One region of the Rhodococcus mengyinensis genome, then DNA from elsewhere that is predicted to be linked to it. Evidence: riboswitches for the same ligand, from Rfam matches in the RefSeq annotation. Region 1 holds a riboswitch; each other region holds the start of a gene.
The links. Region 1 has a riboswitch for glycine ahead of gcvP (aminomethyl-transferring glycine dehydrogenase). Riboswitches for the same ligand answer to the same signal wherever they lie in the genome.

Region 1 (13,445 bases):
GAGCACACGAGATTGCGGTCGCCGTGTGCACCGTCGATGCGCCGCACCGCCGGCCACACCTTCGGCCGTGCCTTGCCTCGGGGGAAGACCGCCGTCTCACGGGTGTAGGGGTGGTTCCACTCCGCGACCAGGCAACCGGACGTGTGCGGGGCACCGCGCAGCGGGTTGTCGTCCACCGGCCACTCCCCCGCGCCCACGCGGTCGATCTCGGCGCGGATCGCGATCATCGCCTCGCAGAAGGCGTCGATCTCTTCGAGGTTCTCGCTCTCGGTGGGCTCCACCATCAGGGTGCCCGCCACCGGGAAGCTCATCGTCGGTGCGTGGAAACCGTAGTCGGCGAGGCGCTTTGCGACGTCGTCCACGGTCACACCGGTGTCCTTGGTGATCGGCCGGAGGTCGAGGATGCACTCGTGTGCCACCATTCCGCCCTCGCCGGTGTAGAGGACCGGGAAGTACTCGTCCAGGCGGCGCGCGATGTAGTTGGCCGAGGCGATGGCGGTCAGGCTTGCGCGGCGCAGCCCGACGGCGCCCATCATCCGGATGTACGCCCACGTGATCGGGAGGATCGACGCACTGCCGTAGGGGGCCGCGGAGATCGGTCCGGCTGTGCCGAGTTCCGGTGCGAGCGGATGTCCGGGCAGGAACGGCGTGAGGTGGGACCGCACACCGATCGGACCGACGCCGGGGCCACCGCCACCGTGCGGGATGCAGAACGTCTTGTGCAGGTTGAGGTGGCTCACGTCGCCGCCGAACCGGCCGGGACGGGCCAGGCCGACCAGGGCGTTGAGGTTGGCGCCGTCGACGTACACCTGGCCGCCGGCGTCGTGGACGGCGGCGCAGATGTCGGCGATCTCGTGCTCGTACACACCGTGTGTGGACGGGTAGGTGATCATGATCGCCGCGAGGCGCTCGGCATGGTCGGCGATCTTCGCCCGCAGGTCGTCCAGATCCACGTCACCGTTCGGGCGGCAGGCGACGACCTCGACGCGCATCCCGGCCATGACCGCGGATGCGGCGTTGGTGCCGTGGGCGCTCGACGGGATGAGGCAGGTGTCGCGGTGGTCGTCTCCGCGGCTGAGGTGGTAGTTACGGATCGCGAGCAGCCCCGCGTACTCGCCCTGGCTACCGGCATTCGGCTGCAGGCTGACCGCGTCGTAGCCGGTGACGGCCACGAGCCAGTTCTCGAGGTCCTTGATGATGCGGAGGATTCCCGGTGTGTCCCCGGTCGGCGCGAACGGGTGCAGTCCGGCGAACGCGGGCCAGGTGATCGCTTCCATCTCGGCGGTGGCATTGAGCTTCATCGTGCACGAACCGAGGGGGATCATGCTGCGGTCGAGTGCGATGTCCTTGTCGGACAACGCCCGCAGGTAGCGCAGCATCGCCGTCTCGGTGCGATACCGGGTGAAGGCCTCGTGCTGCAAGTAGTCGGATCCGCGGAGCTGCGCGTCGGGGACGGACGTGCCCGCTTCCTCGGTCACGGCGCCTTCGCCGCCGAACGCCGCCAGCACCTGGGCGACGTCGTCGGCGGTGGTGGCCTCGTCACAGGCGATGGCGACGTGATCGGCGTCGACGAACCGCAGGTTGATGCCGGCGTCCTTCGCCGTCGCCACCACGTCCGCGGCTCGGCCGGCGACTCGAACGAGGATCGTGTCGAAGAAGTGCTCGTGGACGACGACGGCCCCGGTCCTGCGGAGCGCGGCGGCCAGGGAGTGCGCCGTGTTCGCCACGCGCAGGGCGATCGCCTTCAGTCCCTCGGCGCCGTGGTAGCTGGCGTACATGGCCGCCAGAATCGCCAGCAGCACCTGAGCGGTGCAGATATTCGACGTCGCCTTCTCGCGGCGAATGTGCTGCTCGCGGGTCTGCAGCGCCAGCCGGTACGCCTTGTCACCGTCGGCGTCGACGGAGACGCCCACCAGACGGCCGGGGAGCTGACGTGCATGCTTGGTGTGCACGGCGAGGTAACCGGCGTGCGGGCCACCGAAGCCCATGGGGACACCGAACCGCTGGGTGGTGCCGAAACAGGCGTCGGCGCCGATCTCGCCGGGCGGGGTGAGGAGCGTGAGTGCCAGCAGATCCGCCCCGACCGCGACCAGTGCGCCGCGCTCGTGGGCGGCGGCGATCACGTCGGTGTAGTCGACGATGCGGCCGGACCCGCCGGGCATCTGCGCGAGGACGCCGAAGAAGTCACCGTCCGGAAGGCCGGCGGACAGGTCGGCCACCACGATCTCGATGCCGAGCGGCTCGGCCCGGGTCTCGACGACGGCCAGCGTCTGCGGGAACAGGTCGGCGTCGACGACGAACCGCGGGGACTTGCTCTTGCTCGCCCGGCGCAGCAGCGTCATCGCCTCGGCGGCGGCGGTGGCTTCGTCGAGCATCGACGAGTTGGCGACCTCCATGCCGGTCAGGTCGGCGACCATCGTCTGGAAGTTGAGGAGCGCTTCGAGGCGACCCTGGCTGATCTCGGGCTGGTACGGCGTGTAGGCCGTGTACCAGGCCGGGTTCTCGATGATGTTCCGGATCAGCACCGGCGGGGTGAGGGTGTCGTAGTAGCCGAGACCGATCATGGACGTCGCCACGGTGTTCTGCGCGGCGAGTGCGGACAGTTCGGCGAGCGCTTCGTGCTCGGACACCGGTGCAGGCAGCGCGTCGAGGCCGTCGGCGATGCCGCCCGTCACCCCGTCCAGGATGACGGCGGGGACGGCCTTCGACGCGAGGTCGTCGAGCGAATCGGCTCCGACCAGTTCGAGAATGTGCGCGAGTTCCGCAGCGTTCGGGCCGACATGACGATCGGCGAATGTACGGCTTCCAGCGTCGATCACGACAACTCCCAAGCAGTTCGGAGGATCAGGACACGCCCCGCGTAGCGGAACGTCCCTCCCCCTCTGTCGCCTGCTCGAATCGAGCGCCTGAGAGATTCGGTACCGTCGTTCGGGTGTGAAGACGGCCCTTTCCCCGTGGGCGGGTGGGTGCTCCCACCGCTTTCCAGAGACGTCGGAGCCCGCACGGTCCTGTCTGCCTGAGAGATTGACGGGGAGGTGTTGCTCCTTCGGCGCCCGAACTCCCGCACACACGATGTTTCTGTGCTTGCGGTGCCCGGAACTCTCCCGCACGGCGTCGACGCACCGCCAGTCTATGTCACGGCTGCAGATGGCGGCGCAGGCAGCGCCGCGCTCCGATGGATGCGGGCTAGCCCGTCTTGCGGCTCGCGCGGTTCTTGCGTCGCGACGCCAGTTCGTCCTCGGGGCTCTGTTCGCTCTCGCCGCCATCGGCGCGCTCGGCCGGGAAATCGGCGATGGTGCCGGTCAGTTCGCGCATCGCACCGCTCACCGCGATACCGAAGACACCCTGCCCGCCCTGGAGCAGATCGACGACCTCTTCGGGGGACGTGCACTCGTAGACCGTGGTCCCGTCCGAGAAAAGTGTGATCTTGGCCAAGTCCCGCACTCCGCGCTTACGGAGGTGGTCGACGGCCACTCGGATGTTCTGCAAGGATATTCCGGTGTCGAGCAGACGCTTGACGATCTTGAGGACGAGGATGTCTTTGAACGAGTACAGCCGTTGGCTGCCCGAACCTGCTGCGCCACGAATGGACGGCACGACGAGCGACGTGCGAGCCCAGTAATCGAGCTGGCGGTAGGTGATTCCCGCGATCTGGCAGGCGATGGGGACGCGGTATCCGACGAGGTCGTCGGGCACGGAATCGTCCGGGAAGAGGCCCGGTTGGATCTCCTCGGAGCTGAATTCGGACTCGGCAACGTTGTCGCCGGGCGCAAGATTCAGCGCATTCTCCTGCGGCCGATCTCCCACTGACTACTCCCTCTCGCATGTTGCACTGAACCCGACGATCAGTGCGCCTGTGACGCGCGTCGCCAGTGCCCGCGGCACAGCCACAGCACATCGAGCGGCGCAAGCGCCACCAGTGACATCGAGCAAGTCCGTACCCTGAACCTACTCAGCGTACGCCCGATACAATCTGCAGGGCAGAAAATCACTGCACTGAACGCTATGACTCCGAAGAGACGGGGTCAACGCAACGCGCCGGAGGAACCTCAACCGTTACTCCGCGCCCGAGGCTTTTCCGACGGCGCAAACTAGCCGTCGGTTGCCTTGAAATCGTCCGGCGACACGGACTCGAGGAATTCTTTGAACTTCTCGACCTCGTCCTCGCGCTCGTCGGGCATAACCAGACCGGCCTCCGTGAGTACCGCTTCCTCGGCGAAGATCGGCACCCCGATTCGCAGTGCGATGGCGATGGAGTCGGACGGGCGGGCCGAGACGCGGGTGTTCTGGTCGAACACGAGGTCGGCATAGAACGTGCCCTCGCGCAGGTCCACGATGCGAACTTCCTTCAGGGTGCGACCGAAGGCTTCGATCAGGTTCTTGATGAGATCGTGGGTCAGCGGACGCGCAGGCTCGACGCCCTGCTGTTCGAGTGCGATCGCGGTGGCCTCGGTCTGGCCGATCCAGATGGGCAGGTACCGCTCGCCGTCGGTTTCACGCAACAGCAGAACAGGTTGACTTTGGGGTTGCTCGACACGAACTCCGATCACGTGCATTTCGCTCATCGCGTCTGCCTCCACCCTGCAATGGTCCGTCCGCGGCACACAATGCCGTACCAGGATTCTATTCGATTCGTGTCTGCTCTTCGACCGTACAGCCGTTCGAGCGCAGCGTCGTTGGGAAGTGGGGACGGTCGGCGAGTTCACCTCACCGATCGAGCGCACCCCGGACTGCCGACTTCACCAGGCAGGTGTGCAACGTCAGAGACAGGGCGGCCAGTTCGCGCACCATCTCCTCGGCGCGATCACGGGCGCCGGCGTCGCGGCCCTTGGCGACAGGCCCGGCGATCTGCGCGACCAGCCCGGCCTCGCGGTCGGCCGCCAGCTTGAACGCCCTCAGGTGCCGCACCTCGAGTCCGAACTCGGACATCGCCCTCGCGGTGCGCGCCAGTGTCACCGCGTCCTCGTCGAAGAATCCCGCCGGCCCGGGAACGACCAGGCCTCCGCGGGTCAGTTCGCCGAGGAACTTCTCGTCGATCCCTGCCCGGGCGATCAGATCGTCGCGGCTGATCCGCACCTCGCGGTCGGTGAGGAACTCCTCCGGGGACACCTCGCCCGGGGCCACCGTGAGCGCGCGCGGCCGGCGCGGCGAAGAATCGCCTGCGCCGACCGTGGCCACACCTCTGTCGATGGCCTCGAGCTGCTCCTTGATGACCTTCAGCGGCAGATACTGATCGCGCTGCGCAGTGAGGACGTAGCGCAGTCGTTCACAGTCGGCGATCGAGAATCGCCGATACCCCGAGGGAGTGCGCTGGGGGCTGATGAGACCCTCGGCTTCGAGGAATCGGATCTTCGAGATCGTCACATCAGGAAAATCGGGGCGGAGTCGATCCAGCACGGAGCCGATCGACATCCCCGATTGCGCCTGCTGCTGCCGCACCGCGGTCATTGGCTACCCGCACCAGCTGACGTCTCACCGATCTGCGAGCCACCGGCAGCGGTCCGGGGTCCGGTCAGGAAGACCAGTCGGAACTTGCCGATCTGGACCTCGTCACCGTTCGCCAGGACAGCCGAGTCGACCGGCTCCCGGTTGACGTAGGTGCCGTTGAGGCTGCCGACGTCGACCACCTGGAACTCGTCGTCCTCCTGACGGAACTCCGCATGACGACGGCTGACGGTCACGTCGTCGAGGAAGATGTCGCTGTCGGGATGCCGTCCCGCGGACGTCGTCGGCTGGTCGAGCAGGAAGCGCGACCCTGCGTTCGGTCCACGCTTGACGACGAGCAGAGCAGAGCCTGCGGGCAGTCCCTCCACACCCGACACCGGAGCTTCCGGAGCCTGGGTTGCCGAGGAGTTGTCGAGCTCATTGAGAAAGTCCGCGCGGAAGACCGACGTGGTTTCCGCCGGCGTCTCCCCATAGACCGCGTCGTTGCCGTTCTCGCTCACCGTTTCTCCTCCTAGTTCGATCATCCAGCAAGATTCGCTGGACTACGCAATGCCACTCGGTACTACATAATTCGGTTCCCGTGCACATTAACTTCTGTGCAAACTCCCACGATCACATTCAAACTACGGACCTGCGCCCCGACACGGCACATGCGTTCAACATCGACCGTACCCTGCGCACGCCGGTGCGTGTAGTGAGACAGGCCGCCAGCACATTACGAACCGGTATTCCGACAGCGGATTTTTCCGGCAACCCGGTTTCCGGGCTGTCGGCACCTTCCGAAACCATCCGATTACCGCCTCGCGTGTTCTCGGGAAATTATCCTGCCGTGATCTCTGCATAGCCGGCGGCGTCCAGCATTTCGGCCAGTGCCGCGTCGAGGGTCGCCTCGTCGTCGACACCGAGGTCCACCAGCCACCCCTGCCCGTAGGGCGCGGAGTTCACGAGTTCCGGGTTGCCGTCCAGATCGGCATTGGCGGCAACGACTTTCGCCGTCAGCGGGGCGAAGATGTCGGAGACGCTCTTGGTGGATTCCACCTCGCCGAACGATTCGCCCGCCGTCACGGCCTCGTCGACCGCCGGAAGCTGGACGAAGACGACGTCGCCGAGCTGGGACTGCGCGAAATCGGTGATGCCGACGCGTACCGTCGTGGGCCCCGTCCGCTCGACCCACTCGTGTTCGGCGGTGTACCGACGATCGGCGGGGATTTCGAGCTCACTCACAGTGGCTTCCTTTCGATGGCAATCCGCGGGCGGATGCGAAGATCAATTTCCGGGCTGAGCGTATTGGCGAGGTTTCGCCTCCCGCAAGGCGGCGATCGTGACCTGCTGCGATTGTTCGATCGTCAGCTGTCCGCCGCTGCGCGCGACCGTGTCGACCACCCCGCCGCGAATGTTCAGGGCCGCCGCCAGAGTCGGCGGATCACCGATGGCGACCACGCCGTAGGGGGCGTTCACCTTCCGGCCGTCCACCGACACGCCGCCGGCCGAACCGGACACCCAGGAGTCGACGCCGATCCGGATGGGCGGGCCGTCCGCACCCTGGATCTGGACGGCTTCGGCACCGGCGGCACGCAATTCCTGCACGAGGTCGAGCAGGACCTCGGAGCCGACTCCCTTGTTGGGGTCGGTGATGCGCATCGTCACCCCGGGACCGGTGGCCGGTGCGCTGCCGACCTGGATCGACAGCGCCGTCAACCGGGCCTGCGCCTCGTCGAGCGCCGCTCCGGAACTGCCGCTCTGTTGCAACGTTGCCAAGGTCTGTTCCAGCGATGCGATCTCCTGCCGCAGGGCCGCCTCCCGCTGGTTCAGCGTGTCCAGGACGACCAGGAGATCGGCCGGGCTCGCCGAGTCGAGGGTGTCACCGGACCCGGTGTTCTTCACCTGCGTGACGATCGCGATTCCCAGCCCACCGAGCAGGAGCGCGGCCAGCAGCGCGAAGACGACGTGCGATCGCTGCGACGTCGCCGGTTCGTTCCCGTGCAGTTCGTGTCTGCCCTCGTGTCCGCTCACGCCGCGATCACGCCCCGAACAGACGTCGCCGGAGCGCGGCCGCGTTGCCGAAGATGCGGATGCCCAGCACGACGACGATCGCGGTGGACAGCTGGGTTCCGACACCGAGTTGGTCACCGAGCCACACGATCAGGGCGGCCACCAGGACGTTGAACACGAACGAGACGACGAACACCTTCGAGTCGAAGATCTCGTCGAGGTACGCGCGCAGTCCGCCGAACACCGCGTCGAGCGCGGCGACGACGGCGATGGGCAGGTAGGGCTGCACGGCGTCGGGCACTTGCGGGCTGAACACCACGCCCAGCACGATGCCCACGATCAGGGCGAGCACCCCGTAGATCGCGGATCCGCCCTTCAGTGCTGCCTTCATTCGTGTGACTCCTCCATTCGACTCCGCCGTTGTCATCGTGTTCCCACTTCCCGGGCTGCCCGCACTTCCCGCGCCGGGGCGGCGGGCAAGTGGAGATCGTCGGCCTCCGCCACCGCGAAGCCGATGCCGTACAGCTGCGCCACGCTGGACATCCGCAGATAGGCGTCGCTCACCACGAATCCGGTCTGCATCGGTCCCTGCGGGCCGATCGCGGAGACCACGTACGGCGAGAACACCGGCTGGTTGTCCACGAGCATCGCGCCACCCGCCTGGCGGATCGTCACCGACGGGCCGATCCGCACGTCGCCGACCGCGATGGCCTCGGCGCCGCTCGCCCACAGCGAATTGACGACCGACTGGAGGTCGCGGTCGAGCACCACGGCCTTCCCCCCGACGCTGCGCTGGGACGAGTCGGAGAGGTTGGGCTTGGCTGCGGGGTCCGTCAACGTCACGGTCAGCCCGGGACCGTGCACGGCCTCGACTCCGGCATCCCCCTCGAGGCCGCGAAGCTCGTCGAGCAGTGCCGCGCCTCGGGCGTCGCCGGCCAGCGCGGTGGCGCGCGCGTCGTCGGTCTGTGTCGACAGCGTGTCCCGGGTGGCGGCGAGGGCGCCCGCCCGATCCTCTGCGTCCTGCACCTTGCTCAGGAGTTCGGACCGCACCTGCTCGGTGCCGGGGATGCGTTCGGTGGCCTGGCGGTAGGCGACCGACAGCACGAGCCCGACGAGCAGCGCGCCGATCGCGATCCACACCTGCTGACCGACCCGTGTCTGCCGTGAATGTCCCTGTTCACGATCCTCGGCCGCACCCTCGTACCCGGGGTCCAGATGATCGTTCATCAGGGACTGCAGCAGGGACGGCACCGGATTCCTGCGGATTCCGGAATCTGTCCGTTTCATCACTGGACCTCGTGTTCGTCGCCGCCCGGTCCTCGCACGGGAACGGTGCGCGCGACGGTCAGCGCGTTCACGGTGTAGAGCAGCCCGGTCCACACGTAGAGCACCGTGCCCCAGATCAGGAGCGCCGCGCCGAGCGGCTGCGCCACGGTCGCGATGCTCCAGTCACCGTGCGCCGCGAGGGTCATCGGCAGCGCGAACATCAGCAGGAAGGTGGCACCCTTGCCGAGGTACATCACGTCGGGGGGTGGCAGCCCGCGCCGTCGGTAGATGATCAGCGTCAGCGCGAGAACGGCGTCGCGGCCGATCAGGATCGCCGCGACCCACCACGGGATGAACCCGCGCAGGACGAACGTCACCAGCGTCGTGACGACGTAGAGGCGATCGACGAAGGGGTCGAGCAGCGCACCCAGCTTCGACGACTGGTCGAGGATCCGCGCCAGCTTGCCGTCGAGCCAGTCGGTGAAGCCGCTGATCATGAGGATCGCGAGTGCCCACCCGTCGGAGTGGGTGACGAGCAGCAGGTACACGAACAGCGGCACGCCGAGGAGTCGAACCACGCTCAGGAGGTTCGGGACGGTCACGATCCGGTCCGACCGCACAGTGTCCCGGTCCACCGAATTCACCAAAATCTCCCCAGCGTCGAGTGCGGACCTGTTTTCGGGCGCTCGTCGCACCGCTCTCGCCACTCTTCCACAACCGGGATGGTGTTCAGTCGATCGTCCCGTCCGTCCGGCCGTGTCACTCGCCCCGCGCAACGTCCGGTCGCGGTGGGGCCGGGACGCGCGCGACGGCGTCCGCGGTCAGACTTCCCAGGTACAGCCACCCGTCGTGCTCCCGCACACCTGTGACGGGGGAATAGCTGCCCTTGCCTCCGCGCAGGCTGTGCATGATCTCGCCGCGGTGATCGAGGGCGATCACCCAGCCGGCGTGCTCGGGATTCGGCTGCACGGCCTCCGGCAGATTCGCCGCGACGATGCGCAGCGTGGGATAGGGCGCGAGCAGGTCGAGCAAGCGCATCCGCGGGCTGTAGAGCGCCACCCAGAACAGGCCGTCCCGTGTCTGGGACGTCATGTTGTCCGGTATGCCGGGCAGATTCGCGGCCCACACCGACGCCGCACCCTGCGACGGGCCGGTCAGGTCGACGCGGGAGATCTGGTACGAGCCGGTCTCGGCGACGAGGACGAACGATTCGTCCGAGGCCAGTCCCACACCGTTGGCGAACTGCAGTCCCTCGGCGAGGAGGTCGGTCTCCCCCGTCCGCGGGTCCAGACGCAGCAGACGGCCGGTCCCGCGGTGCTCGAGAAGGTCGTAGCGGTGGTCGGCGATCGTGAAGTGCGCCGAGGAGTCGGTGAAGTACACGATGCCGTCCCGGCCGACCGCCGAGTTGTTGCACGCCACGAGTGGGCGCCCGGCCGCGGCGTCGGCGAGCACGTCGACGCGTCCCTTGTCGTCGACCCGCAGCACACCGCGCTCGGCGTCGCAGATCAGGAACCTGCCGTCGTCGAGGACCTCGACCCCGAGGGGGCGCCCGTGGGTGTTCGCGAGTTCGGTGGCGTGTCCGTGGTTGTCGAACCGCCAGATCCGGCCGTCGTTGCCTCCGGTGACCACCCGGCCGTCGTGATCGACGGCGACGTCCTCCGGGCCTTCTCCGGCGGGGAGCGTCCAGCGGTGCGCGTCGTCGAGCACCCTGTTGGGAGCGAGCACTCCCGTGAGCGTCGGCGGCGGCGGGGCGTGCCAGACGACGGGGTCGACACCGGTGCGGTCGAGCTTGCGGGCGAGAGACTCGAAGAGGGTCACGAACTGTGAGATTAGTCGTGTCCGCCGGTCGATATGGTCTCGCTAACGCCAGGCGAACACCGGCTGGTCGAATCCGTCGATGCGCGTGTGTCTCCCGTGCAGCGCGACCTCCCGGAACTGGTACACGACCGCGCCGGTGGGGGCATGCACGAGGTGACGGCGGAACGGCCATTGGATCACCGGTTTCGACGATTCGGGGATCTCGACGAACCGCGGCTCCGCGTCGATCTCGGGAACGCCCACCGAGAACACTTCCGCCACTTCCTCGCGGTTGGGGACGAGCGACGTGATCGGCTGGTCCGACCACACGACGAACGGGGTGATGACGTACCCGGAGCGGGTGACGTAGTCGTCGAGCCTGCCGAGCACCGCGGACGGCTCCACGTCGAGGCCGAGTTCCTCGTGCAGCTCGCGCCGGGCGGCGTCCTCGCCGGTCTCCCCCGGATCCACTCCGCCGCCGGGCAACGCGAACTGCCCCGGATGCGCACGCATCTTGCTCGGGCGCATGGTCAGCGGAACGGCCTGACCGTCGGCACCATCGTTCATCACGGCGATCACGACCGCCGCGGACCGCCGATTCGTCGGGTCCACGATCCGTGGTTCGAACCGTGCCAGCGCGTCGGCGAGCCGTTCCCTGCTCAGTGCGTGCCCATTCACCATCACCCGACAGTATCGCCAGTCGCGGCGAAACCCACGCTCCGATCCCCCGCGTTTCGAACCCCGCGCCGGCCGTCAGCCGAGCAATTGCTGCCGGATCTCGTTCTTGAGCACCTTCCCCAGTGTGGAACGAGGCAGATCGGGCCAGACCAGGATTTCCTTCGGGGTCTTCACGCTGCCGATGCGCGCTTTCACGAACGCCGTGAGTGCGTCGGCCTCGATCGGTGTTCCGGCTCGGGACTGGACGACGGCGACGACACGTTCACCCCATTTCTCGTCGGGGAGCCCGATCACCCCGCAGTCCTGGATTCCGGGGTACGCCATGAGCGCCTGTTCCACCTCGACGGAATAGACGTTGAATCCGCCGGTGATGATCATGTCCTTGGACCGGTCGACGATGTACAGAAAGTTGTCGTCGTCGAGGTACCCGATGTCGCCCGTGTGATGCCAGCCGTGCGCCGACGCCTCCTGCGTCGCAACAAGATTCTTGTAGTACCCCGTCATGACGAGCGAGCTGCGCACGACCACTTCGCCTCGCTCACCGGCAGGCAGCAGGGCCCCCTGCCCGTCCATGATGGCGACGGTGACCAGCGGGGAGGGCCTGCCTGCGGAGCTCAGCCGGGCTGTCGCGACCGAGCCGTCGGCGTGGAAATGGTCTTTCGGCGCCATCGTCGCGATCATCATCGGCGCCTCGCTCTGCCCGAACAGCTGGGCCATCACGGGCCCGATCCGGGTCAGCGCTTCTTCGAGCCGGGTCGGCGAGATCGGTGCCGCGCCATACCAGAAGCATTGCAGCGAACTCAGGTCCGTCGTCGGCAGGTCGGCGTGGTCCAGCAGCATGTAGATCAGGGTCGGCGGAAGGAAGGTGTGGGTGACGCGGTCCCGGTCGATGTGCGCGAGGAACTGCCCCAGGTCGGGCGTGGGCATGATGACCACCTGTCCGCCGAGGGCGAGAATTGGAAAACACAGGACACCGGCCGCGTGCGTCAAAGGCGCGAGGGCGAGGTAGACCGGTCTGCCGTCGAACGGGTAGCTCATCAGGGTCAGCGCAGACATCGTCTCGATGTTCCGGCCGGTGAGCATCACCCCCTTCGGCCTCCCCGTCGTTCCGCCGGTGCCGACGATCAGTGCGAGATCGTCGACCGGCTCGACGTCGAGACGTTCGGTACCCAGCCAGTCGTCGAACGGGTGGGCGTACTCCTCGTCGCCGTCGAGACACACGAGCGTCGTCAGCAGCGGCAACTGCCGACGGATCCGATCGACCAAGGGCGCGAACGCCTTCTGGAAGATCAAGCAGCGACAGTCGAAGAGGGCGAGCAGGTCCCGATTCTCCGCCGCCTCGTTCCGCGGGTTGATCGGGCACCACACCGCCCCCGCCCGGCTGATCCCGAAGACGCACGAGAACGCGGTCGGATCGTTGCCGGACAGGACGGCCACCTTGTCACCGGCGGCGATCCCCGACCGGGCCAGCGCGGCCGCGACGCGCCGGCTCAGGTCCTGTACATCGGCGTACGACAGCGTCCGGTCACCCATCGTCAGGCACGGCGACGACGGACCGAGCGAGGCACCCTTGTCGAGGTAGTCGGTCAAACGCATGGTGCGGTTCTCCTCGAGGTCGCGGCCGGGACGATCAGCTCTGCACGGTGAGAACCGGCTCCATCACGAGGCCGAAGCTCCGCAGGACTCCCAGGAGTTCGCGATGCCCGAACGCCTGGCACGCCGACGCGAGACCCGTCCGCTTCGGAGGCTGCTGCAACAGGGAGTACGCGGCGTACGCCTGCAGGAGACCCGTCTGCTTGTAGTTGCAGTTGCCGTGGATGACACAGTGCGCCCGCCCCAGCGGCCCCGACGCGTACACGGAGTCGAGCGACGTGTTGACCCGTGGGTTCTCCCGCGGCGGCATTCCCGCCTGCACGGAGCCGGCGATCTCCGCGAGCGCCGCGTCCTGCTCGTCCGCGGGAAGGGTCTTGATCTGCTCCTCGACCATCTTCTGCGTCGCGACGACACCCTCCATCACGGAACGGTCGAACACGCCGCCTGCCGCCTTCACGTTCGCCACCCGTGGATCGTCCTTGAACCACACGGGATGGCAGGTGCCGCCCCACGGCAGCGCGAGGGCCATCTGGTGCTGCCCCGGCACCACGACCTCGAACGTGGTACCTGGGTCCCACTTCGCGTACCGGTTCTGTTCCAGGTAGTACCAGTCGGCTTTGAGGATCGTGAAGATCGTCTGCGTGGACGCATAGGTGGGAAAGCCCTTCCACAAC
Region 2 (7,387 bases), on a different contig from region 1:
AGACAGGTGTGCGGGTGACGGAGGTGACGCAGGACGAGGATGCGGTGTCCGTCACCCTGGACTCCGGCGACGTGCTCGACGCCGACGTCGTGCTGGTCGCAGTGGGGCGCGGACCCAACACCGCGTCCATGGGGTACGAGGAGACCGGAGTGATGCTCGACAAGGGCTTCGTGGTGACCAGTGATCGACTGCGCACCACGGTCCCGAACGTTTTCGCGGTCGGCGACATCGTCCCCGGGCTCCAGCTGGCCCACCGCGGGTTTCAGCAGGGCATCTTCGTGGCGGAGGAAATCGCCGGGCTCCGTCCGGAGGTCATCGACGAGACCGGCATCCCGCGGGTCACCTACTCCCACCCCGAGGTCGCGTCCGTCGGGTTGACCGAGACCGCGGCCCGGGAGAAGTTCGGCGAGACCGTCGAGACCGTCACCTACGACCTCGCCGGCAACGGCAAGAGCCAGATCCTCAAGACGTCGGGGGCGGTCAAACTCGTGGTGGCGCCGACCGGGGTCGTCGTCGGCGTGCACATGGTCGGCGACCGAGTCGGTGAGCTGATCGGTGAGGCGCAGCTGCTCTACAACTTCGAGGTCGACGCCGCGCAGGCGGCGAAGTTCGTGCACGCCCACCCCACGCAGGGCGAGGCGCTCGGTGAGGCACTGATGGCAGTGGCCGGCAAGCCACTCCACGTCCACGGCTGACCCCCATGTGAGTGGCAAAGTGTGCTGGCGCACGCTTTGCCACTCACATGGGGTGTTCGGTATGCGAACGCGCACTGGCGATTTCCGACCAGGAACTGTTGTGAGTTAACACGCCGGAACGGTGAAGTCATGCTTTCGTAATACGTCTGCGGAACAGTACGTCCCGAGTCAGTTCGATTCGGAACCATCTCGATGGTTTCTCCCTATGAGCCTGGCTGGAGAGTTCCGGGACCGAGTCCCGGGCGCCGAAGGAGCAAGTACCCACAAACTCTCAGGCACCAGGACAGTCCGGGTCGGGAACTCTGGAGAGCAGCGTGTCGCCTGTAACGGCACGTTCACCGACGGGGCACGATGACCACTCGCACGAGTGTGTCTCCAAACTCTCAGGTTACGGAACAGAGCGGGTGTCAGCCGAGGTGATCCACCGGATCACCCTCACATCGCTCGAGTGATCGTTTTGCCGGTTGCTCACTCTCCCTGGGAGATCCATGAATGTGACTGCTAGTGGGGCATCCACGGACATCATGGCTGTCGCCAACTCGCCTGTTCTCTGGGTGGCCGTTGCCGGCATCTTCGTCGTCATAGTCGTGCAGTCGGCGATCTACATGACCGCGGTCCGCAAGGTGGCACCCGTCGCGGACATGTCGCCGGAAGACATGAAAGTCTCGTTCCGCTCTGGCGCCGTCTCGGCGATCGGACCGTCTCTGGCGGTCTGCCTCGTGGCGATCGCCCTGCTCGCTCTCTTCGGCACGCCCGCCGTCCTGGCCCGCATCGGCTTGATCGGTTCCGCCGCGTACGACGTGTCCGCGGCCAGCATCGCCGCCGACTCCATGGGCGCGAAACTCGGCGCCGACACGTACACCCAGAACGTCTTCGTCGTCGCATTCTTCGCGATGAGCATCGGCGGCGTGATGTGGATGCTGTCCGCGCTCGTCCTCACTCCGCTGCTGAAGCGGGGTGACGCGAAGATTCGCACGGTGAATCCGGCGTTGATGGCGGTCGTTCCGTCCGCGGCCCTGATCGGCGCGTTCGCGTCGCTGGGCTTCCAGGAACTCACGAAGTCCAGCTATCACATCGTTGCGTTCGCCGCCTCCGCGGCCGCAATGGGGATCTGCCTGTTCGTGGCCCGGACGTTCGGCAAGGGCTGGCTCCGTGAATGGGGGCTGGGTATTTCGATCCTCGTCGCCCTCACCGTCACCTACCTGGTCACCTCCTGATTCACGACACGCACGGAAAGGACTTTTCGATGACTACCGACGAAGCCGTAACGGTGTCCACCGGCGCGCGTGCACTCGCCGAGTTCGACAAGACGACGTCCCGCTGGGGTCGGATCACGATGATCGTGGGGCTGCTCCTGTCGATCGGTGCGCCCCTGTACCTGGTGTTCTCGGGTGAGGTGGACGTCACCGCAGGCCAGTTGTGGACCGCGTTCGCCGCGGTGGCCGGGACATTCTTTATCATCTGGCTGGTCGAACCCCTGACCTATTTCCCCATCCTCGGCCCGGCCGCGATGTACCAGGCGTTCATGATCGGCAACATCGCGAACAAGCTGTTGCCGGCCGCGCTGATCGCGCAGACGAACATCGGAGCCAAACCGGGAACCAAGCGGGCCGAACTGGCTGCGGTCCTGGCGATCTGCGGCGCCGCGATGGTGCACCTCGTGTCCCTGGCCGTGTTCGTGGGGCTGCTCGGCACCTGGCTGATCAGCGTGATTCCCGCCGACATCGTGACCGTCACCCGTTCCTACATCCTTCCCTCGGTCCTGGGGGCGGTCCTCGTGCAGGCGATCGTGTCGATGAAGCAGCCCCGGGCCACAGTGGTCGCGCTGCTGGTGGCCGCGGTCATCACGTTCGTCGTGGTTCCGGCGATGCCGAGCCTCGCGCTGTCGTCCACCGCCATCGCGGTGATCGTGACGGCGGTCCTCGCCTGGTTCCTGCGGAACAAGAACGACCAGAGCCCGGCCGAGCTCGCGACCATCGAGTAAGAACCGATACGCGGAGATATCCCACATTCACCTGATTCGAAAGAAGGCTCCATGACCGACCTGCCGATCGCGCTCACCGACGAGCTGCGGACGAAGATGCACGACCTCTACTACCACCTGCACGCGCACCCGGAACTGTCCATGCAGGAACACAAGACCGCCGAGCTGATCCAGACTTCCCTCGTCGCCCTCGGGATCGACACGTTCGTCTGCGGCGGCACCGGAGTGGTGGGTGTCCTGACCAACGGCGAGGGCCCCACGGTGGCCTTCCGCGCCGATTCCGATGGGCTGCCGATCGCGGAAGACACCGGCGTCGACTACGCCAGCGCCGCCACCGGACACCTCGACGACGGCACCGAGGTGCCAGTGATGCACGGCTGCGGCCACGACACACACGTCGCCACCCTGCTCACCGTCGCCGAACTGCTCGCAGGCGCGCGGGAGGCGTGGGCCGGAACGATCGTGTTCCTCTTCCAGCCCGGCGAGGAAACGGCGGCCGGGGCGAAGGCGATGGTCGAGGACGGCCTGTGGGACCGGGCACCCAAGCCGGAGATCGTCTTCGGGCAGCACGTCGGGCCGATGTTGGCCGGCACCGTGCACGTCACGAGTGGCGACGCGATGGCCATGGCCGATTCGCTGAAGGTCACCGTCTACGGCCAGGGTTCACACGGCTCCCAGCCGCAGGATTCGATCGACCCGATCATCCAGGGCGTCAACATGATCAACCGAATCCAGACCATTGTGTCCCGCGAAGTGCACCCCCTGAAGCCGGCGGTCGTCACGGTTGCGACGTTCCATGCGGGGCTGAAGGAGAACATCATCGCGGACCGGGCCGAGTTCACGATCAACGTGCGCACCCTCGACCCCGAGGTGCGTGAGCAGGTCAATGCCGCGCTGCGCCGCATCATCTACGCCGAGGCCGACGCGTCCGGGGCGCCGAAGCCGCTGATCGAGGAGCTGTACACGTTCCCGCGCAACTACAACGATCCCGACGCCACCGCCGAACTCGTCGCCGAGCTGCAGAAAGTGCTGGGCGAGAACAACGTCACGCCGTCGTCTCCGATGATGGGTTCGGAGGACTTCGGTCTGCTCGCCGAGGTGATCGGTGTGCCGTCGGTGTTCTGGATGTTCGGTGGCCACACCGCGGAGACCCTCGAGAGCGGAAAGCCTGTGCCGGTGAACCACTCACCGTTCTTCGCCCCCGTCGCGGAGCCCACCCTGTCCACCGGCGTCCAGGCGGCGATGACGGCGATCCTGTCGAAGGTCGGGATCTAGGCCCTCCGGGCCCGTGCGCCTTTCTGGTTGTTCCAGCAACCAGAAAGGCGCACGGGTGGCGGAGCCGCCTCAGTGGGTGGTCAGCGGCGCATCCGCGGTGGCGTCCCCGGCGTCCACGCCGGTCTTCTCGAACCGCAGTCGCGACACGGCGAGTCCGGCGAGGACGAAGGACACGGCCACGAGGATGTACAGCTGGGTGGGCGACCAGTCGCGGTCGAGGAGGGCGCCCGCGACGATCGGGGACGCGATGGCGCCGACGCGGCCGATGCCGATGCCCCAGCCGACGCCGGTCGCCCGGACGGCGGGCGAGTAGACCGACGGCGTGATCGCGTACAGCCCGGCGATGCAGCCGTTGGCGAAGACGCCGATCAGGGCGCCGAGCCCGAACGCGATGACGATGGACGCGGTGGCGGGAACGAAGACGACGAGCAGTACGCCCGCGATCGCCATGTAGGCGATGAGCACACGCTTCAGGGCGAAACGTGCGGACAGCGCCCCGAGCAGGGTGGCGCCGAAGATGCCGCCGAGGTTGAGGAGCACTCCGCCGGTGACGCCCTGGTTCGCGGACATGCCCGCCTCGACCAGCAGTTTCGGGGTCCAGCTGGTGACGAAGTAGAAGCCGAACATCGCCATGAAGAACGCGAACCACACCAGGAGTGTGCTGCGCCGGCGCTGCGGTGACAGCAGGACGCGCATCGCGAATCCGGCGTCGGCGGTGGCGGCGGCACGCGGTGCGGGCAGCTCGTCGAGTCGCGGCTGACCGACCCGCTGGGCGAAGGCATTGATCCGGTCGAGGGCGTTGGCCGGTCGCCGGACGAGCAGGAAGTCGATTGATTCGGGGAGCCGGGCGTAGACGACGGGGATGATGGCCGCCGTGCACAGTCCGCCGAACAGGAACACCGAGCGCCAGCCGAGCGAGTTCTGCAGGACGACGGCGATGATTCCGCCGAGGGTGGCGCCGACGGCGTAGCCGGTGGAGTTGAGACTCACCGCGAGCCCGCGCCAGCGGTTCGACGCGTACTCACTGGCGATGACGTTGCTGCTGGCGAGGATTCCGCCGATGCCGACGCCGGTGAGGGCGCGGAGCAGGCCGAGTTGCATCGCGTTCTGGCTGACCGCCGACAGCAGCATGCCCGTCGACGCGAGTGCCAGGCACAGCAGGATCATGGCGCGGCGGCCGATGGTGTCAGCCCACGGCGCCAGGAACAGCGATCCCGCGGCCATGCCGAACAGTCCGGCGCTGAGCAGGAGGCCGACGACCGAGCCGGACAGATCCCACTCCTGCGATACCGACTGGGCGGTGAACGCCATGACGAGGACGTCGAAGCCGTCGAGCACGTTGAGTAGACCGCAGATGGCGATGGCGCCCCATTGGTAGCGCGTCATCGGGCTGTTGTCGATGCGTTCGCGTAGGTCGAATTGCATGCGCGGGACCTGTTCTTCCTCGGAGGTGGGCTGTGATGTGGCTCACGACTCACCTACCGTGGCGGACGGGTCACTCGTTTCCAACTTCGCTTCCGAATGTCGGAATACAGAAGTGGCGGTTGCACGCGGTACTGGGCCATGATTTCTCTGTTGACAACTGGAAGGGTCCGGGCGACCGGCGGTGGGCGAAAGGTCCATGGATGTGACTGGCTCGGGTTTCGGTAATTCCTGGTCGGCGGAGCGGTTGTTCGCCGGGCCGGGCGAGACACGGGAGCGGCTACGCCGCACCGATTGGGCGGCCACGCCGCTGGGCCCGGTCGAGACCTGGTCTGTCGAGTTGCGGGCGGCGGTACGCACGGTGCTGCCCTCCGAGGTCCCGATGTTGCTCTGGTGGGGTCCTGAGCTCGTGCAGATCTTCAACGACCCGTACACCCGGGTCCTCGGCGCCAAGTATCCCGCCGCGATCGGCGAACCCGGGGCGCAGTGCTGGGCGGAGATCTGGGACGAGGTGGGACCGCTCGCCGAGCAGGTGATGTCGGGCGGCGCGGCGACCTACACGGAGAATCAGCCGCTGTACCTGCTGCGGCACGGGTACCTCGAGGAGACGTACTGGACGTTCTCCTACAGTCCGGTGCAGGACGAGGACGGGAACGTCGCCGGCATCTTCGTGGCGACGACCGACGTGACCGCGACCGTGCTCGGGGAGCGGCGACTGGAGACGCTGCGGCAACTGGGCACGGTATCCACCGCGGGCGGCGACGATCCGCTCGTCGACGCCTGCCGTGCGGTCGTGCGGGTACTCGGCGACAGCGGACAAGACGTTCCGCTGGCCGCGATCTACCTCCGCCGGGAGGTCGCCGGCGGCTCGGGCGACGACGCCGCCGACGACCTCGTGCTCGTCGGTGCCGTCGGAGTGGACGACGACGGCGAGTTCAGGCCCGCCCGGATCCCGGCGACCGACGTCACCAGCCACCGTGTCCGGGTGCCGGGCGAGTTCGAGTCCGCCGGGTCGAAGGCGGTGACGGAGGTGCGGCTGTGTCCGTTGATCGTGACGGGTCACGCGGAGCCGGTGGGTGTGCTCGTGCTCGGGATCAGTCCGTATCGCGCGTTCGACGACGCGTATCGGGGCTTCGCCGAGTTGGTGACGGCGAAGGTGTCGACGCTGATCTCGGACGCTCTGGCCTACGAGTTCGAACGGGACCGCGCGGCTGCGCTGGCGGAACTGGACGCGGCGAAGACGCGGTTCTTCCAGAACGTCAGTCACGAGTTCCGTACCCCGTTGACCTTGCTGCTGGGCCCCCTCGAGACTCTGCGAGAGCGGACCGGGGACGAGTCGCCCGCAGATCAGCGTGACGCGATCGCGGCCGCCCACCGGGCAGCGGTCCGGCTACAGCAGCTCGTCGACGACCTTCTCGATCTGTCCAAGGCGGAAGCCGGCCAGCTGCTGCCCCGCCCGGAGCCGACCGATGTCGGCCGGTTGACCGCCGAATGCGTGAGCATGTTCGATTCCGCCGCCGTGCAGGCCGGACTCGCGCTCCGGGCCGACATCGACGAAGGCGCCGGTCCGGTCGAAGTGGACCGCGAGATGTGGGTGAAGATCGTGCTGAACCTCGTGTCGAACGCGGTCAAGTACACCCGGTCCGGATCCGTATCCGTGGCGCTCCGCCAGGATGCCGGCCGGCTGGTGCTGAGCGTGACCGACACGGGTGTGGGCATTCCCGCCGAAGAACGGGAACGCGTATTCGACAGGTTCTATCGCGTCGAGGCCGGCGGATCAGGCGGCGTCGGCATCGGGCTTTCCCTGGTGGCCGATTTCGCCGCTGCACTCGGTGGTTCCGTCGATCTCGACAGCGCACCGGGCAGGGGCAGCACCTTCACCGTCCGCCTACCGCGGGTCCCGGCGCCGGACGGCGTGACCCCGCGGGCAGACGACCGACCCGTCGGCGCGGTGAGGTCCTTCGGCGACATCGACCAGCGGGAACCGTTCGCCGAGGTCGCGCCGTCGACC
Region 3 (8,104 bases), on a different contig from region 1:
GGACCGCCGGCTCGGGCCGGAGGGCGCGTTCGTGCTCGAGCATGACCTCGCTGATCGTGAGCCCGTAGTGCTCGCTGAGGTCGAGCAACTCGCGCGCCGACCCGAACGACAGCGAATTCGCGCCCGCGGCGACGGGCAGCTCCGGTTCGGCGCCGGTGACGACGAATCCGCCGCCGATCGAGAAGTACGTCTGCGCGTGCAGTTCACGGCCGGTCACGCCGGTGGCGGTGAGGGTCATGCCGTTGGGGTGAAAATCCAGGACCGTCAACGGGTGCAGCACCATCTCGTCTTCGGCGAGCGGGATGTCGACCGTCCCGCCGAGACGGATCCGCCGACTCGCCCGCACCTCGTCGAGTCGCGTCTCCATCTCCTCCGTGGCGATGGTCTCCGGCCGATACCCCTCGAGACCGAGGAGGATCGCCGACATGGTGCCGTGGCCGGCGCCGGTGGCCGCGAGCGATCCGTACAGATCGACACGGACACCGGCGACGTCCCCGAGAAGGCCGAGTGTGTCGAGGTCGTCGACGAACGTGCCCGCTGCCCGCATCGGCCCGACCGTATGCGAACTCGAGGGTCCGATACCGACCGAGAACAGGTCGAACACACTGATCGTCACGAGTTACAAGCCCGGGTAGAGCGGGTACTTGTCCGCGAGCACCCGGACCTGGGCGGCCAACCCGGACGTGTCCGCGTCGGCGGGCGCGAGCAGTGCCTGGGCGATCAGGTCGGCGACCGTCACGAAGTCGTCCCGGCCGAAGCCGCGGGCGGCGAGTGCCGGGGTGCCGATGCGCAGACCGGACGTCACCATCGGCGGCCGCGGATCGAACGGGACGGCGTTGCGGTTGACGGTGATTCCGATCGCGTCGAGGCGGTCCTCGGCCTGCTGCCCGTCGATAGCGGCATCCCGCAGGTCGACCAGGACGAGGTGCACGTCCGTGCCGCCGGTGAGGACGCTGATTCCGGCTTCCTTGACGTCGGGTCGGCTGAGCCGTTCGGCGAGGACCTTCGCACCGTCGAGGCAGCGTTCCTGACGCTCCGCGAAGTCGGGTTCGGCCGCCATCTTGAATGCCGTTGCCTTGCCTGCGATCACGTGTTCCAGTGGGCCGCCCTGCTGGCCGGGGAACACTGCGGAGTTGATCTTCTTCGCGATGGCGGCGTCGTTGGTCAGGATGATGCCGCCGCGGGGTCCGCCGAGGGTCTTGTGCGTCGTCGACGTGACGACGTGTGCGTGCGGGACGGGGGACGGGTGGAATCCGGTGGCGACCAGACCCGCGAAGTGGGCCATGTCGACCATCAGGTACGCGCCGACCTCGTCGGCGATTTCCCGGAAGCGGGCGAAGTCCAGGTGCCGGGGGTAGGCGGACCAGCCGGCGATGATCAGTTGCGGCCGGTGCTCGCGTGCCGCCTTCGCCACCTCGTCCATGTCGATGCGGTAGTCCTGTTCGGACACCCCGTAGGCGGCGACGTTGTAGAGCTTGCCGGAGAAGTTGAGGCGCATGCCGTGCGTGAGGTGGCCGCCGTCGGCGAGGGACAGTCCGAGGATCGTGTCGCCCGGTTTGATCAGCGCGTGCATCACCGACGCGTTCGCGGTGGCGCCGGAATGCGGTTGCACGTTGGCGTATTCGGCGGCGAACAGCGCCTTGACGCGGTCGATGGCGAGCTGCTCGATCGTGTCGACGTGCTCGCAGCCGCCGTAGTAGCGCCTGCCCGGGTACCCCTCGGCGTACTTGTTGGTCAGCACGGACCCCTGCGCCTGCATCACCGAAAGCGGTGCGTGGTTCTCCGACGCGATCATCTCGAGGCCGGTGCGCTGGCGCCCCAGCTCCTTGCCGATCAGTGCGGCGACGTCCGGGTCGAAATCCGCGAGGTCGCGGTTCAGGACGCTCATGCCTGCACCCCGTTCTTCTCGGCATACTCGGCCGCAGTGAGGAGCTCGCCGGCGGCGGACGGCTGGACGGCGAACAGCCAGCCCTCGCCGTACGGGTCGGAGGTGACCAGTCCCGGGTCGTCGACGGCGGCGGTGTTGATCAGGGTGACCCGGCCGCTCACCGGCGGATACAGCTCGGACACGGTCTTGGTCGACTCGACCTCGCCGCACGATTCGCCGGCGACGATGGTCGCACCGACCTCCGGCAGGTCGACGAAGACGAGCTCGCCGAGCGAGTTGACGGCGACCGAGGTGATGCCGACGCGGACCGGCTCGTCGGGGAGCGTGGCGCCCGGCTCCATCAGGACCCACTCGTGATCGTCGGTGTAGCTGCGGTCGTCAGGGAAGGCGTGCGAAGACATGTGTGACCCTTTCGGGGCTGAAGTGGGTGGGAACGGCTCAGGAGCGGCGGTAGAACGGCGACGGCGTGACCACGAACGGTTCCTTCTTGCCGCGGATGTCCACGGTGAGTTCGGTGCCGGGTTCGCGGAACGCGACGTCCACGAAGGCGAGCGCGATCGGATGCCCGAGCGTCGGGGACAACGCCCCGGACGTGATGGTGCCGACCGCCGATCCGCCGGACGCGTCCAACACGGTGTACTCGGCGCGGGCGGCCCGGCGCCCGCTTCCGGCGAGGCCGACGAGCACCCGCTGCGGGGCCTGATCCGACAACCTCTGCAGGGCATCGCGGCCGACGAATTCCTTGTTCAGCCGGACCACCTTGCCGAGCCCGGCCTCGTACGGATTCGTGCCGAGGTTCAGTTCGTGGCCGTACAGCGCCATTCCGGCCTCGAGGCGGAGGGTGTCGCGGCAGGCGAGGCCGGCGGGGACGCCGCCGCGGGTCGTGGTGGCGTCGAGCAATGCGCGCCACAACTGTACGGACAGCTCGTTCGGCACGTACAGCTCGAAGCCGTCCTCCCCGGTGTACCCAGTACGGGCGAGGAGGACGTCGATGCCGGCGACCACCGCGCGCGCGACCGCGTAGTACTTCAACTCCGCCACAGTGTCGACCTGCTCGGCGGGAACGAGGGACTGCACGATGCCCTGCGCGGCCGGTCCCTGCACCGCGATCAGTGCGGTCTCCGCGGACTGATCGTCGACGTTCGCGGAGAAACCCTCGACGCGTGCCGCCAGTTCGCGGTGCACCGTCGGCGCGTTGGCCGCATTGGCCACCACGAGGAAATGCTCGTTGGCGAGACGGTAGACGACCAGATCGTCGATGACTCCGCCGTCCGCATTGCACAGGAGGGAGTACTTGGCCCTGCCGACGCCGATCTTCGAGAGTTCGCCGGCCAGAGCATAATCCAGGACCGCTCCGGATTCGGGTCCGGTGACCGCGATCTCGCCCATGTGCGAGAGGTCGAACAGTCCGGCGGTCTTGCGGACGGCGTGGTGCTCGGCGAGTTCGCTGTCGTACTTCAGCGGCATCTGCCAGCCCGCGAAGTCGGTGAAATGGGCTCCCAGCGCGCCGTGCTCGCCGAGCAGCGGGGACGCGGGCGTCGTGGTGAGGGTCATGCGAAGGCCTCCTCGGGGGTCTCGGCGATGGCCGAAGTGTCGATGTCGGTGGTGTTCTCGAAGGCCTCGGGCGCCGGGCACGAGCAGACGAGGTTGCGGTCGCCGTGGACGCCGTCGATGCGACGCACCGGGGGCCAGTACTTGGCGGCGCGAAGCGACGCGACGGGGTAGGCGGCGAGGTGGCGGGGGTAGGGCAGGTCCCATTCGTCCGCAGTCACCTGTTCGGCGGTGTGCGGGGCCTGACGCAGCGGGCTGCGCTCGAGCGGCCACACACCGTCACCGACCAGGTCGATCTCGCGGCGGATCGAAATCATCGCCTCGATGAAGCGGTCGAGTTCGGCCAGATCCTCGGACTCGGTCGGTTCCACCATCAGCGTGCCGTTGACGGGGAACGACAGGGTGGGCGCGTGGAAGCCGTAGTCGATCAATCGCTTCGCGACATCCTCGGCGGTGACGCCGGTCGCCTTGGTGACCGGGCGCAGGTCGAGGATGCACTCGTGCGCAACCAGACCGGACGGGCCCGTGTACAGGACCGGGAACTGCTGATCCAGTGACCTGGCGACGTAATTGGCGGCGAGCACCGCGGTTTCGGTGGCGCTCGTCAGCCCGTCGGGTCCCATGAGTGCGATGTACGCCCAGGTGATGGGCAGGATGCCGGCCGATCCGTAATTGGCGGCCGACACCGGGGTGCCGAGGTCATCGCCGCCCAGCGGATTACCGGGCAGGAACGGCGCCAGATGCTCGCGCACCGCGACAGGCCCGACACCGGGACCGCCGCCGCCATGCGGGATGCAGAACGTCTTGTGCAGGTTCAGGTGTGACACGTCGCCGCCGAACTTACCTGGCTGTGCGAGGCCGACCAGCGCATTGAGGTTCGCGCCGTCGACATACACCTGCCCGCCGGCCTCGTGCACTAGATCGCAGACCGTCCGCACGTCGCTCTCGTACACGCCGTGCGTGGACGGGTAGGTCAACATGATCGCGGCCACCGTGCCCTCGTGCGCCGCGATCTTCGCGCGCAGGTCGCCCACGTCGATGTTGCCGTTCTCCGCGGTCGCGACGACGACGACCTTCATGCCCGCGAGAACCGCGGACGCCGCGTTGGTGCCGTGCGCGGACTGGGGGATGAGGCAGACGTTGCGTCCGAAGTCGCCGCGGGATTCGTGATAGCCGTGGATCGCGAGCAGGCCGGCCAGCTCGCCCTGGGATCCGGCGTTAGGCTGCAACGACACCCGGTCGTAGCCGGTGATCTCGCCGAGCCAGCGTTCCAGGTCGGCGACGAGCTCGAGGTAGCCGGCCGTCTGCGCGACCGGGGCGTACGGGTGGATGGACGCGAAGCCGGGCCAGCTGATCGGTTCCATCTCGACAGCGGAGTTGAGTTTCATCGTGCACGATCCGAGCGGGATCATGGTGCGGTCGAGCGCGAGGTCCTTGTCCGACAGTGTGCGCAGGAAGCGGAGCATCGCGGTTTCCGAGCGGTGATCGTGGAACACGGCGTGCTGCAGGTAGTTCGACGTCCTGGCGAGTGCCGACGGCAGTTCGGCCGCCGCGACGGTCGTCGGCTGCGCACCGAACACGGCGACCACCCGCCGGACGATGTCGTCGGTGGTGCACTCGTCGCAGGCGATCGCAACGTGATCGGCGTCGACGAGGCGGAGGTTGATGCCGTCCCGATCGGCCGACTCCACGATCGCCCCGGCACCCGCCGGGACCCGCACGAGAACCGTGTCGAAGAAGCTGTCGTGGACGATTGTGTGACCGGCGGCGCGCAGGCTTCCGGCGATGGTCGTCGCGTGGGCGCGCACCCTATTTGCGATGGCGCGCAGCCCTTCCGGACCGTGGTAGGCGGCGTACATTGCGGCGACGTTCGCGAGCAGCGCCTGCGCCGTGCAGATGTTGCTGGTCGCCTTGTCACGCCGGATGTGCTGTTCGCGGGTCTGCAGAGCCAGCCGGTAGGCCGTCTTCCCGTCGACGTCGACGGACACTCCGACGAGACGGCCGGGCAGCATGCGCTCGAGCCCGCCGCGCACGGCCATGTAGCCGGCGTGCGGTCCGCCGAAGAACAGGGGCACACCGAAACGCTGCGCCGACCCGACGGCGATGTCGGCACCCTGCTCGCCGGGCGGCGTCAGGATCGTCAGCGACAGCAGGTCCGCCGCGACCGTGGTCAGCGCGCCGCGCGCCTTCGCCGCGGCGATCATCGGAGCGAGGTCGCGCACCGTGCCGCTCACACCGGGCGCCTGGAAGACCACCCCGAACATGTCACCGTCGGGCAGTTCCCCGGACAGTTCCGCGACCACCACCTCGATGCCCACCGCCTTCGCTCGTCCCCGGACGACGGCCAGCGTCTGCGGCAGGCAGTCCGCGTCGAGGACGACGCGGTTGGTGGCGGACTTCGACTTGTTCGCCCGCCGCATCAGCAGCACCGCCTCCATCACGGCGGTCGCCTCGTCGAGCAGCGACGCGCCGGCCAGGGGAAGGGCGGTGAGATCCTCGATGACGGTCTGGAACGTCAGCAGCGCCTCCAGCCGGCCCTGGGAGATCTCCGGCTGATACGGGGTGTAGGCGGTGTACCAGGCGGGGGACTCGAGCATGTTCCGCCGCAACACCGCGGGCGTGATGGTGTCGGAGTACCCGAGGCCGATCATCTGGACGCGGATCTCGTTGCGCTCCGACAGTGCCCGCAGGTCGGCGAGCACCTGCTGCTCGGACCGCGCCGCGGGCAGATTCAAGGGCTGTGAGCTGCGGATCTGGTCCGGCACCGCGCTGTCGATCAGGTTCGCGAGACTGTCGTAACCGAGGGCGTCGAGCATCCGCCGCGACGCGGAGGCGTCAGGACCGATGTGGCGGGACGGAAAGTCGCTGGTGAGGGGCACGCCGTGGGTGGCGGTGCGGGGTTCTGCTGGCACGAGGTGACTCCGGTTTCGTTGAGTCCGGACCGCACCGGACATCGACAAGGGGGCACCTCCCCGCTCTGTCCTGAAACCTGAGAGTTTGGGCGCACCGCAACTACGGCGTGCTCTTCACCTTCGGTAAGTTCCGGCTTTACGGCCGATACTTTCTCCAGAGTTGCCTCTGCGCTGCGGTACTGGGGCCTGAGAGATTCCCGGGGAGGAAGTTGCTCCTACGGCGCCTCCGAAACGGAGGTTCTCCCGCTGCGCGTCAACGGCGTCTTCAGTTGTGATTGGCCAAACAGTACACAGACGCCGCGGGTTTGTCTCCTCGGACCGACGGTCTTGCCAAAAGTCCTCGTCGTTTGGCATCCTCGATGCATCTTCGCTCCGACGTGACCGCACACGCCGGACGATGAGAGCCCAGATGCCCGCAGCCGCAACGGTTGTCGAAGTGTGCTCGCTCTCCCCAATCGCCTGGCCCCGGTTCCGCGCTGTCCACCGCGCGGGTCCGACGACGCATACCGACCGGTTTCGACCGGCCCTAGGAGTTCCCCACATGACTGCACAGCCTGACGGCCGCCGACTGCTCCGCCTCGAAGTCCGCAACGCTCAGACCCCGGTCGAACGCAAACCGTCGTGGATGAAGGTGCAGATGCGGACAGGCCCCGAATACCGGGACCTCGCCGCCCTCGTCGAACGCGAGAACCTGCACACCGTGTGCCAGGAAGCGGTATGTCCCAACATCTTCGAATGCTGGGAGGACCGAGAGGCGACCTTCCTCATCGGCGGAAGCCAGTGCACCCGGCGGTGCGACTTCTGCCAGATCGACACCGGCCGGCCCGCCGCACTCGACCGGGGCGAACCCAGGAGGGTCGCGGAGTCGGTGCAGACCATGGGCCTTCGGTACGCCACCGTCACCGGGGTCGCCCGCGACGATCTGCCGGACGGCGGCGCCTGGCTGTACGCGGAGACGGTCCGGCAGATTCACGAACTGTGCCCGGGCACCGGCGTCGAACTGCTGATCCCCGATTTCAACGCCGATGCCGCGCAACTACGCGAGGTGTTCGACACCCGCCCGGAAGTACTCGCGCACAATGTGGAGACTGTTCCCCGGATATTCCGTCGTATCCGCCCTGCCTTCACGTACGAGCGGTCCCTCGAGGTGATCACACGGGCTCGGGAGGACGGCCTGATCACCAAGTCGAACCTGATCCTCGGGATGGGGGAGACCACGGACGAGGTGATTCAGGCCCTCCGGGACCTGCACGCGGCCGGCTGCCAGTTGATCACGATCACGCAGTATCTGCGGCCGTCGGCCCGGCACCATCCGGTGGCACGGTGGGCGACGCCGGACGAGTTCGTCATGCTCGACGGGATCGCCCGCGAGATCGGCTTCCTCGGCGTCCTATCCGGTCCGCTCGTGCGCTCCTCCTATCGGGCCGGCCGCCTCCACGCGGAGGCCGTCGCCGCAACCGCAGTTCACTGAACCCCACCCTCTTCCGTTCCAGCAAGGAGTTCCCATGTCCCACCGATCTGCAGATGTCGTCATCCTCGGCGGCGGTTCCGGCGGCTACGCGGCCGCCATCCGCTCGGCCGAACTGGGCCGTTCGGTCATCCTCGTCGAGGAGAACGAACTGGGCGGCACCTGCCTGCATCAGGGGTGCATTCCGACGAAGGCGCTGCTGCACTCCGCCGAGGTCGCGGACAGTGCCCGCACCGCCTCGCAGTTCGGTATCGACGTCACGTTCGACGGTGTCGACCTCGAGAA

Region 2: linked by a shared signal. The riboswitch ahead of ACNJ7E_RS24330 (DUF5058 family protein) and the one ahead of gcvP (aminomethyl-transferring glycine dehydrogenase) in region 1 are both predicted to bind glycine.
Region 3: linked by a shared signal. The riboswitch ahead of gcvP (aminomethyl-transferring glycine dehydrogenase) and the one ahead of gcvP (aminomethyl-transferring glycine dehydrogenase) in region 1 are both predicted to bind glycine.

Annotation. Positions count from the first base shown of each region.
Region 1 covers NZ_JBLWIT010000028.1:5,346-18,790, forward strand. Annotated here, with positions in the region: gene gcvP (aminomethyl-transferring glycine dehydrogenase) at 1-2,819, opposite strand, end outside; glycine riboswitch at 2,994-3,117, opposite strand; gene ACNJ7E_RS03470 (MerR family transcriptional regulator) at 3,187-3,807, opposite strand; gene ACNJ7E_RS03475 (bifunctional nuclease family protein) at 4,092-4,565, opposite strand; gene ftsR (transcriptional regulator FtsR) at 4,708-5,448, opposite strand; gene garA (glycogen accumulation regulator GarA) at 5,445-5,945, opposite strand; gene gcvH (glycine cleavage system protein GcvH) at 6,265-6,669, opposite strand; gene ACNJ7E_RS03495 (DUF881 domain-containing protein) at 6,712-7,458, opposite strand; gene ACNJ7E_RS03500 (small basic family protein) at 7,466-7,828, opposite strand; gene ACNJ7E_RS03505 (DUF881 domain-containing protein) at 7,861-8,724, opposite strand; gene ACNJ7E_RS03510 (CDP-alcohol phosphatidyltransferase family protein) at 8,724-9,347, opposite strand; gene ACNJ7E_RS03515 (SMP-30/gluconolactonase/LRE family protein) at 9,463-10,521, opposite strand; gene ACNJ7E_RS03520 (NUDIX hydrolase) at 10,564-11,181, opposite strand; gene ACNJ7E_RS03525 (acyl-CoA synthetase) at 11,254-12,774, opposite strand; gene ACNJ7E_RS03530 (DUF5938 domain-containing protein) at 12,809-13,445, opposite strand, start outside.
Region 2 covers NZ_JBLWIT010000111.1:47,546-54,932, forward strand. Annotated here, with positions in the region: gene lpdA (dihydrolipoyl dehydrogenase) at 1-695, shown strand, start outside; glycine riboswitch at 901-992, shown strand; glycine riboswitch at 996-1,096, shown strand; gene ACNJ7E_RS24330 (DUF5058 family protein) at 1,184-1,912, shown strand; gene ACNJ7E_RS24335 (hypothetical protein) at 1,942-2,679, shown strand; gene ACNJ7E_RS24340 (amidohydrolase) at 2,731-3,954, shown strand; gene ACNJ7E_RS24345 (MFS transporter) at 4,024-5,379, opposite strand; gene ACNJ7E_RS24350 (response regulator) at 5,576-7,387, shown strand, end outside.
Region 3 covers NZ_JBLWIT010000111.1:39,011-47,114, forward strand. Annotated here, with positions in the region: gene ACNJ7E_RS24295 (L-serine ammonia-lyase) at 1-616, opposite strand, end outside; gene glyA (serine hydroxymethyltransferase) at 620-1,888, opposite strand; gene gcvH (glycine cleavage system protein GcvH) at 1,885-2,289, opposite strand; gene gcvT (glycine cleavage system aminomethyltransferase GcvT) at 2,327-3,442, opposite strand; gene gcvP (aminomethyl-transferring glycine dehydrogenase) at 3,439-6,318, opposite strand; glycine riboswitch at 6,516-6,607, opposite strand; gene lipA (lipoyl synthase) at 6,893-7,822, shown strand; gene lpdA (dihydrolipoyl dehydrogenase) at 7,857-8,104, shown strand, end outside.